DNA from 2 places in the Brevibacillus sp. M2.1A genome. Region 1 is predicted to be linked to the other one. Evidence: riboswitches for the same ligand, from Rfam matches in the RefSeq annotation. Region 1 holds a riboswitch; the other holds the start of a gene.
The links. A riboswitch is a leader RNA that binds a small molecule or an ion and turns the genes downstream of it on or off. The one in region 1 is predicted to bind S-adenosylmethionine.
Positions count from the first base shown of each region.

Region 2: it holds a riboswitch for S-adenosylmethionine, as region 1 does, so the genes downstream of both, HP567_RS27050 (2,3-diketo-5-methylthiopentyl-1-phosphate enolase) here and HP567_RS28250 (sugar ABC transporter substrate-binding protein) in region 1, are expected to answer to the same signal.

Region 1 is NZ_JABSUY020000001.1:5,926,348-5,931,079, forward strand. Features, by position in the region: gene HP567_RS28240 (ABC transporter permease) at 1-614, opposite strand, end outside; gene HP567_RS28245 (sugar ABC transporter ATP-binding protein) at 616-2,106, opposite strand; gene HP567_RS28250 (sugar ABC transporter substrate-binding protein) at 2,200-3,222, opposite strand; SAM riboswitch class I at 3,593-3,712, opposite strand; gene HP567_RS28255 (ATP-binding protein) at 3,914-4,732, shown strand, end outside.
Region 2 is NZ_JABSUY020000001.1:5,669,357-5,674,088, forward strand. Features, by position in the region: gene HP567_RS27040 (anti-sigma factor) at 1-1,066, opposite strand, end outside; gene HP567_RS27045 (sigma-70 family RNA polymerase sigma factor) at 1,066-1,584, opposite strand; SAM riboswitch class I at 1,715-1,892, shown strand; gene HP567_RS27050 (2,3-diketo-5-methylthiopentyl-1-phosphate enolase) at 1,978-3,192, shown strand; gene HP567_RS27055 (2-hydroxy-3-keto-5-methylthiopentenyl-1-phosphate phosphatase) at 3,189-3,857, shown strand; gene HP567_RS27060 (methylthioribulose 1-phosphate dehydratase) at 3,861-4,517, shown strand; gene HP567_RS27065 (1,2-dihydroxy-3-keto-5-methylthiopentene dioxygenase) at 4,531-4,732, shown strand, end outside.

The DNA.
Region 1 (4,732 bases):
TACAGCATCCGTCCCTGTCTCGTATAGGTCAAGTACACATGCGTGATCGCGACAAGTAGAAAGGTCAGGATAACCGGAACAGGAACGGAGAGAATTTCTCCTTGGCCCAGCCACAGGAACCATTCCTGAAATTTTCCCGGAGCTTGCGAGCCGTCCTGCATCGGCATGTTTGCGTAGATCGAGTAGCCTTGGGAATACGTCATATGAATACCGTTGACGATGTAGAGCATCGCCAGAGTAGCCAGCAAATCAGGAATGCGAATTTTCACGACCAAGAACGCGTTGATCAGCCCGACGAGCAAGCTGAGTACAATCGGAACAACCAGTGTCGGGAAGACTCCCTGTTCGTACCAAACCATCATCGAAGCAGAAACGACCGTGGTCAATGAAACCGTCGATCCTACAGACAAATCAAAGCCTCCGACAATCAGCGAAAACGTAACGCCAATCGCGACAAATGTCACAATCGAGATGGAGCGAAGAATGTCCGTCAAGTTGTCGTACGTGAAGAAATACGGGTTAGTCAAGCTGAATAACAACATGACAATAACGATGACTGCAACCGTTCCGTATTTGTAAACAAAATCAAATAAGCTAAACTTTTTATCTGCCACGTTACTCACCTCCGCTTGCGTAGTACATAATCAGCTCTTGTGTTGCTTCCTCGCGACTCAATTCCTTCACGATCTTGCCCTCGAACATGACGAGAATCCGATCTGCGATCCCGATGACTTCCTGAAACTCACAGGAGAAATACAGGACGCCCTTTTTCTGCTCGGCAAGATTTCCAATCAGGCGGTAAATATCGCTTTTCGCTCCGATATCCACTCCTTTTGTCGGCTCGTCAAACATAAAGAGGTGAGCGTTTGTATCCAGCCATTTTCCGATCGCGACTTTTTGCTGGTTTCCGCCGCTGAGAAAACCGACCAACTGCTTGATATCGGCTGCTTTTACACCAAGGCGCTGCACCAGCTCTTTTGCGTTAGCCGCTTCCGCCCCTCTTTTGATAAAACCCAGCCAGGATTTCTTTTTCAACGAGGCAACTGACAGGTTGTTCTGTACGGACTCCTCTACAAAAATACCCTCTTTGCGCCTTTCCTCCGGGACGAGTACGATTCCGGCATCGACGGCGTCTTTTGGCGAGCGCAGTTGGATACGTCTTCCATGCAATCGAATGGCTCCAGCCTTTGCTTCATCTGCACCGAAGAGCAATCGGGCGAGCTCAGTCTTCCCTGCCCCGACTAGACCGACGACACCCACGATCTCTCCCTCGCGCACCTGCAGGTCGACTCCGTGTACTTTGCCGCCAGCTACACCTGACGCCTCAAAAATCGTTTCGCCAATCGGCACTTCGAGCTTCGGGAACTCCTCGTCAAAGCTTTTGCCCAGCATGTTCGCAATCACTTCGTCCATGTTGGTATTCACCGTGTCTGTGGTCATGACGTGCTGTCCATCGCGCATGATCGTGATCCGATCACAGATTTCAAAGATTTCCGGCAGGCGGTGGGAGATATAAATGATCCCGACTCCAGCTTTTTTCAACTGCGCAATGATTTGAAACAGCCGCTCGCTCTCCTTCGTGCTCAACGGCGCTGTCGGTTCATCGAAAATAACGTACTTCGCCTTTTGGACGGTCGCCCGTGCAATCAAAATCAATTGCTTTTCCGACAGCGTACATTCCTCGACGAGCATCCTCACCGGAATGGAAAAGCCGAAGTTTTTTAAAATCTGCTCCGTTTCGTTGTACAAGCTCTGCCAGTTGATCAGTCCTTTGGTTTTCGCCTGGACGAGCTGGTCCGCCAATATGTTTTCGGCGACGCTCAAATACGGGATCAAGGCGGTGTCCACTTCCTGATATACACATTGGATGCCCTGTGCTTTGGCATCCTGCGGCGAATTGATCGTCACAGCCTGTCCATCGATGGTGATCGTACCGCCATCTGCCTGATACGCTCCCGTGAGGATTTTCATCAGGGTACTCTTTCCCGCGCCATTGGCTCCGAGCAGTGCGTGAACCTCTCCTGCACGCACCTCAAAATTGACGGATCGCAGGGCAGGAACCCCAGAAAATTGCTTCGCCATCCCTTTCATCTGCAATGTGGACATGTTTCACACCTCCTGTTTACCTGCGTGTTCCCACCTCTATAAGGAAAAATCCCGTTGACGGTTACAGCTCAACGGGAAAAGCCAATTTGGTTCTTACTTGCCCCACTCTTTTACGTATTGGGACAGGTCGCCCATCGTTACTTTTTTATCCTTCGGCAGGTCCTCTTGTTTCACCAGCACTGGGGTTAGCTTCACGTTGTCTGGCACCTGCTCGCCTTTGATTTTTTGGAACACGGTTTGGGCATGGATGCGTCCGATATTGGATGGGTCTACTGCTGCCGTCGCTGCCCACGGAGAGTTTTCCGCCTGGATCATTTGCAGATCCTCATCGCTCAAATCGATGGAGTATACTTTGATTTCCGTACGGCCTGCTTGCTGGATGGCGCGTGTCGCCCCTTTGGCAAATTCATCCCATGCCGCCCATACCGCTGTGATGTCGCCTTTGTTCGGATACTTTTTCAAGATTGCTTCCATCTGCGTTTGTGTATCGAGAGCCGTATTGTTGGTAGCAGAACCGAATGCCGCAATCTCTTTCAAATCCGGATATTTCTTCTGGAAAGCTTCATAGGTCACTTGGCGCTTTTCCATAGGCGCAAAGCCAGCTACCCAAATCTTCACAATATTCCCTTTGCCGTTTGTATCTGCCGCCAGCTTCTCCAGGCTCAGCTCTGCCAACTTATTGTCATCCTGCGCCACAACTGGCACACCCGGAATGTTGATGTCTGTATCAAATAGAACGACCGGAATTTTTTTATCCACGGCCTTTTGCGTGCCCTGCTGCAACGCTTCCGCCGTACCATGATCAATCAGAATGCCGTCGAACTTTTGGTTCACAGCCGCATCGAGATTGGACGCCATTTTTGCCAGATCGGTATCTGCATTGAAAACGGTCAACTCGCCGCCGTTTTTCTCCACCTCTGTCTTCACGCCATTGATGTATTGTGCAGAAAACGTTCCTACGTTCTGACGCATGATCAATGCGATTCTCTTCGCCTTCTCTCCCGAAGCACCGCCGTTTGTGCTGCCGGTTCCCGTTGTTGCCCCGCTGCCGCATGCCGTCACAAGAACAGATGCTGCCAAAACAAGTGATGTGATCAGACCGAGTTTCTTTTTCATTGAGATGTTCCCCCTTTTTCTTTTTAAAACACATAACAAAATTAAAAATTTTGTTTCCCCTCATTCGATCGAAGCTTCTTTTGATTTCACTTTCAAAAAGGAAAAAAACTTCGTAGAAGAAGCGCATTTCCAGTCCAAGCGCCTCTGGGGCCCATCTCAGCGTAGGAAGAAATAGCGGCTTCACTTATGAAATCCTTCCTGAACCTTCTGCGTTTGAAGCGCTCCCGCTATTTCTTCCGAAGCGGACAGTCTTCACTCACAGCGGGGCGGAGGCCGAAGCGTAGACTGGAAATGCGCTTCTTCCCCACGACAGCTACGCAAAAAATCCTCTTTCACAGAGAAAGAGGACAAAAATCGACAAGATTCTCGCCTCTTATCTGTCAGGTATTCTACCTGTTGGAGTTAGCACCTTGGCTCGAAAGAACGCATTCTCTCGTGCTAGGTTGCCGGGCTTCATAGGGCCATTCCCTCAGCCTTCTCTTGATAAGAGTTGTTTCTATTTTCAAAACGTTTGTATAAGTATATACAGAATATAATCTGGCAATTACCTATCTGTCAACTAGGTTTACGAAACAATTTTCTTGATAAATATTCCAGTTTCTTCTGTAACATCAAGAGGGATTTTGTTGTGTCTTGTCGAATTATCGTAGATTGATACAAGCCTAGCAAATATTTGCGATGGGGATGCTACATGAGTCTATTAAAAGAAGTCATTCTTCAATGGTGTTTCGCCATTATCCCGTTTGTGTTTTTCAACATTTATTACCGTGACAAAATGAGGAACTACAGCCGTTCCTTTATTGTCATCACCAGCTCAGCCTGCATGTTTCTCGCGATGACCTTCGCCCCGAGTGTCACGAATGGCATGTTTTTTGATATCCGACATGTCATCATTCTTTTCGGACTGGTTTATGGCGGAGTCGAGATTGCCTTGCTCCTTCTGATTGAAGCCTTGGTTTATCGGTACTACCTCGGTGGCGAAGGAACATGGGTTGCCCTGCTGATCCTTACAGTCAATTTTGTCATATCACTCTTTTTGTATCGACACTACAAAGCCAGTTATCGGAAAACACTGTATCTTTTTATGACGAGTGCGATTTTTTCTACGGTTGCTTTAGGGACTACCTATTACTTTTTTCCCACCTATGTAACTCAACACCTCGTTTACTACACCATAGTGATTCCTATTCAAAACTTTTTCGGCCTCTGGTTATTAATGTCGCTTTTCAGCAAATGCGTTTCGGATAAGGAGCTGTTTATCCGCCACGCGCAAAACGAAAAAATCCAGACGATGAGTCATGTTGCTGCATCGCTTGCACATGAGGTTCGCAATCCGCTGACAGCAGTCAAAGGCTTCTTGAAATTAATACAGGAATGTCCGGAAAATTTGGTAAAAGTCGATCAATACATTCGGATCAGTCTCGATGAAATCCAACGGACAGAAGCCATTTTGACCGAGTACCTTGCGATTTCCAAGCCGCTCAAGGAACGGCATGAAATCATTAATGTC
Region 2 (4,732 bases), 260 kb from region 1:
CAGTGAGGACGGCGCCGTAGATTCGCACTCCGTTTTGCTGCATGTAGTTGTATCGTTCGGCTATCTGAAGGTCGCTACGAAATAGCAAAGATCTGCCGACATCGCGAGCCAGATCTTCTTGCTCAGATAAGTACTTCATCTCTTCTAAGTAGGCGGCCATTCTTCTGTTCCCTTCCCCGTTTACCCGAATGGGCGCATCTCCGTAATCCAGTTCATGCTGCGCAAATCCCCACACGTACCCGGGACCGAGAAATCGATTTGCCCCATCGTCTTCTGCTTGCTTTCGCTCCACCCCTGTGTCTACCGCAAACCAAACCGTATCTTGTCCCGAAGAGGTGACATGGCGGGAAACCAATTCATAGTACTCCTCGTATGTTAGGAAGTGATCGAAGGAAATCGCGAGCTGAGAAACGGTCCCCTCAGGTAGCTTCTCCATCGTTGTCCAGGCAGGTGCAGTGCGAGATTCCGTATCCCCCATTTCCCCGTCTGTCGGATAACGGAAATACAGCTTCTGTTCCCTAACCCCGTTCGTCCATTGCGGCTTCGTATTTACGTTCCATAGCACATTCGTACTCTCAAAACGACCAGCGACCTTTTCTTCCCCCCCAACCCGCTCACGTAGTTCCATGCTGATGTTTCCGTACAGCAATCCGACCTGCGAGCCACTACTACCCACTCTCACACCTGGCTGAGTAAAATTGACTATCGACTTCGCAACGCGGAACAGATCTTCATGCATCAGCGACCCGACCCAGCCATTCAAAATCAGCAACACAACTCCGGCCAAAAAGGGAAGCCCTATGGTGAACCCAGCGTTGGACAACCGATTTTTCCATTTCCCCCGGCGCACAATGGCACGCTGTTTTTCAGCCGACAGTGCTTCAGGCTGGTTTATTTTCACCTTGTCCTCCCCCGTTTCTTCCCCCAACAAAAGCCTTTCCAACCGCTGTGCGTACTCCACGTCAGCCGCTATTTCTTCCTCGAATAGTTTTGAATCTTCTTCCGCCATTTCCCCACGCAAATAAGCAAGCAGCCTTTGCTCGCGATGATTCTCATCCTTGTTCATCACTGGCTTTCCTCCCTCCACAACTGCCGCATCTTTTGTCGTCCCCGAAACAAGGAACGCTTGACGTCTGCCAGCTCAATCCCGAGTACCTCTGCCATCTCCGCATAGGAAAACTGCAATGCAGACAACAAAATGACCTGTCTCTGCTTTTCCGGAAGCTTCTCCAAATAGTCGTGGGCCACTTCCCACAGCTCCTGATTCACGACATGCTCAGCCGGATCAACAGCCGAATGATCAGGTCTTTCTGGCAGGGCTTCTACAAACGCAAATCGTTGTTTCGTCCTCTTACGATAACCATCCACGAAAGCGTGATAGGCCACCTTGAACAGCCAGGGCCGTACTTTTTCCCCACGGTAGTCGTCCAAGGAAGAGAAGGCGCGACAAAAGGTTTCCTGTGTCAAATCCTCTGCCAGCTTCTCATCTCGTGTCAGCCGGAAAAGATAGCGGTAAATATCGTTTACATGCAGCTGGTACACATCCTCCAGACCTACTTTCCCAAACCGTTCACACCCCTTCATCCCTTACCACGAAGGAATTGCCAAAAAGTTTCACCTTAGTCTCATTTTTCTCATAACTTGCTGCACATTCTCTGCAAAAACAAAGATTGACTCCTGACAATGAACGTCATATCATGGGGGAAACGAATAACTCTTATCGCGAGCTGGCTGAGGGACTGGCCCTATGATGCCCGGCAACCGGCGCTATACCATGATTCGTACGCTCATAATTGCGTACCTTGGATAGCGAAACGGTGCTAATTCCAACGGATAAGAGTCGAGATCGAGCACTTTGGGCTCGTTTCGGCTACTGACCCGAGAGATGAGAGGAGACGAGACGCTTTCATAGTCGACAACCGCCTCCCCGCTCAATGGGGAGGCTTTTTTAATAATTCAAGGAGGATTAGGCGTACCATGAGTGAACAACGTATCCTCGTCACCTATCTCACACAAGCAAAAGACTTGAACAAGAAAGCGCAAGCCATTGCTGTCGGCATGACAGTCGGTTCCTGGACGGACCTGCCGCTTGCCAAGCAAGCTGAGCTAGCGCCTTATCTCGGTGAAGCCGTGAGCGCGACACCGATTGCGACACTGGAAAACGGAGAAACACGCGGTCTGATTACCGTTAGCTATCCGACTCGCAATTTTACAGCAGACATTCCATCCTTGTTGACCGGAATATTCGGTAAACTGTCGATGGATGGCAAAATCAAGCTCGTTGACGTTGTTTTCCCTGACTCATTCCTTCAGGCCTTTCCTGGACCGAAGTTCGGCATTGATGGTCTGCGCGAACGTTTAGGGGCACATGACCGTCCACTCTTGATGAGCATTTTCAAATCGTGCCTGGGTCTTCCTTTCGACGATTTGAAGACACAATTCCGAGCACAAGCCTTGGGCGGAGTTGATCTCGTGAAAGATGACGAAATCTTCTTTGCAGACGACCGCGCTCCTTTTATCGAACGGATCAAAGCGTTTAAGCAGATCTCCCAGGAGACCGAAGCCGAAACAGGCAAGCCCGTCCTCTATGCAGCCAACCTGACTGGACCTGTGCATGAGCTGAACGAAAAAGCGAAGCGTGCGGTAGAGGCGGGTGCTGACTGCCTTTTGTTCAACGTGCTGGCGTTTGGCTTCGATGCTCTGCACCGTTTGGCAGCCGATCCTGATGTACACGTACCGATCATGGCACATCCGGCTTTGGCAGGGGCTTACTATCCTTCACCTGACTACGGTATCGCCACCCCGCTTCTACTCGGCACGTTGATGCGTGTAGCTGGGGCAGATTTGGTACTCTTCCCGTCTCCGTACGGCAATGTCGCCCTGGACAAAACAGAAGCGTTGCAGCTCGCCAAGCATTTGACTGACCCACTGAATGGTGTACGACGTTCCTTCCCGGTTCCATCTGCCGGCATTCATCCGGGGCTGGTTCCACAGCTGTATCAAGACTTCGGTATCGATCAAATCGTCAATGCAGGGGGCGGAATCCACGGTCATCCTGGTGGAGCAACCGCAGGAGCAAAAGCTTTCGTTGCCGCGATTGAGGCAGTCACCGCAGGTCGAACATTGGAAGAGGCTGCTGCTGAATCACAAGAGCTGGCGATCGCTCTGGAAAAGTGGGGTGGCGCACGATGAGCAAGAAGCTCGTCCTGTTCTGCGATTTCGACGGAACGATTACCGAAAAAGACAACATTGTAGCGATTGTCCGCAAGTTTGCTCCCCCTGAGTGGGAAGGCTTGACGGAGCAAATCCTTTCGCAAAAAATAAGCGTTCAGGAAGGGGTTGGCAAGCTGTTTCAACTCTTGCCCTCCTCCTTGCGCCAGGACATTATCGATTTTATTGTCCATGAAGCGACCATTCGCCCGGGATTTGCTGAATTTGTGAGCTATTGCCGCGCAGAAGGCATCGAGCTGTTGATCACGAGTGGCGGCATCGACTTTTTTCTGGAGCCTATCCTGGCACCCTTCGATCTTACCGATGTGCCGATCTACTGTAATGGCAGTGATTTCAGCGGCGAGCGTATCACCATTACGTGGCCCAACGCTTGCGATGAACATTGCACGAACGGCTGCGGCATGTGCAAGACGACCATCATCCGTCGTTACGATCCAACAACTCATTTCCGCATCGTCATCGGCGACTCCATCACTGATTTGGCTGGAGCCAAAATCGCTGACTATGTGATTGCCCGTTCCTTCCTCGCTGACAAGGCGGAAGAGCTGCAATTGCCGCATAGCAAGTTTGCCACGTTCCACGATGTGATTCGCATTTTACAGCAAGTCCAACAGGAGGTCGTCTAATTCATGACTGCAACACTCGAACAACGTCTGGATGCCTTTCGCCGTCTGGATGACGCCAAGCTGACATTTGCCCGCCGGGACTGGTTTCCCGGCACCAGTGGCAATCTCTCTATTAAAATACAAAACGATCCCTTGCAATTTGCTGTAACGGCAAGCGGCAAAGACAAAACCAAGCTGTCCCCCGAAGATTACCTGGTTGTGGATCAAGACTCTCGTCCAGTGGATGAAACTGCTCTCAAGCCGTCCGCAGAAACACTCATCCACGCCGTCGTATACAAAACGTTCCCGAAGGCAGGGGCTTGCTTCCACGTCCATACCGTATGGAACAACCTCATTTCCGAGCTGTACTTTGGACAACGGGCTTTCTCCATACAAGGACAAGAGCTGATCAAGGGACTCGGAATCTGGGAAGAAAACGCACGCATTACTGTTCCGATTGTTGAGAACTTTGCTGATATTCCGACCTTGGCTACCGAAATTGAAAAAGTGATTACACCAGAAGTTCCCGGCGTACTCATCCGTAACCACGGTATCTACACGTGGGGCGGCAATGACTTCGAGGCTAAGCGCCACCTGGAAGCTTTTGAGTTCCTATTCGAGTATCACGCCCGCTGGCTGCAATTGCGCCAAGCAGTCGTGTCCACTACAACCACCAATTAAGGAGGAATAAACGATGGCACAAATTCGTTTTCACGACAACAATGAGTACATTTCCGCACCCGAGGAAGTTGTCTCCTTCCTGGATACCCAAGAGATCATTTATGAAAAATGGGGCGTGGATCGCCTTGATCCAAAGCACCGTGATAACTACAGCCCGACAGACGAGGAGAAACAAGAGATTCTCGACACCTTTAAACCGGAAATCGATGCAATCA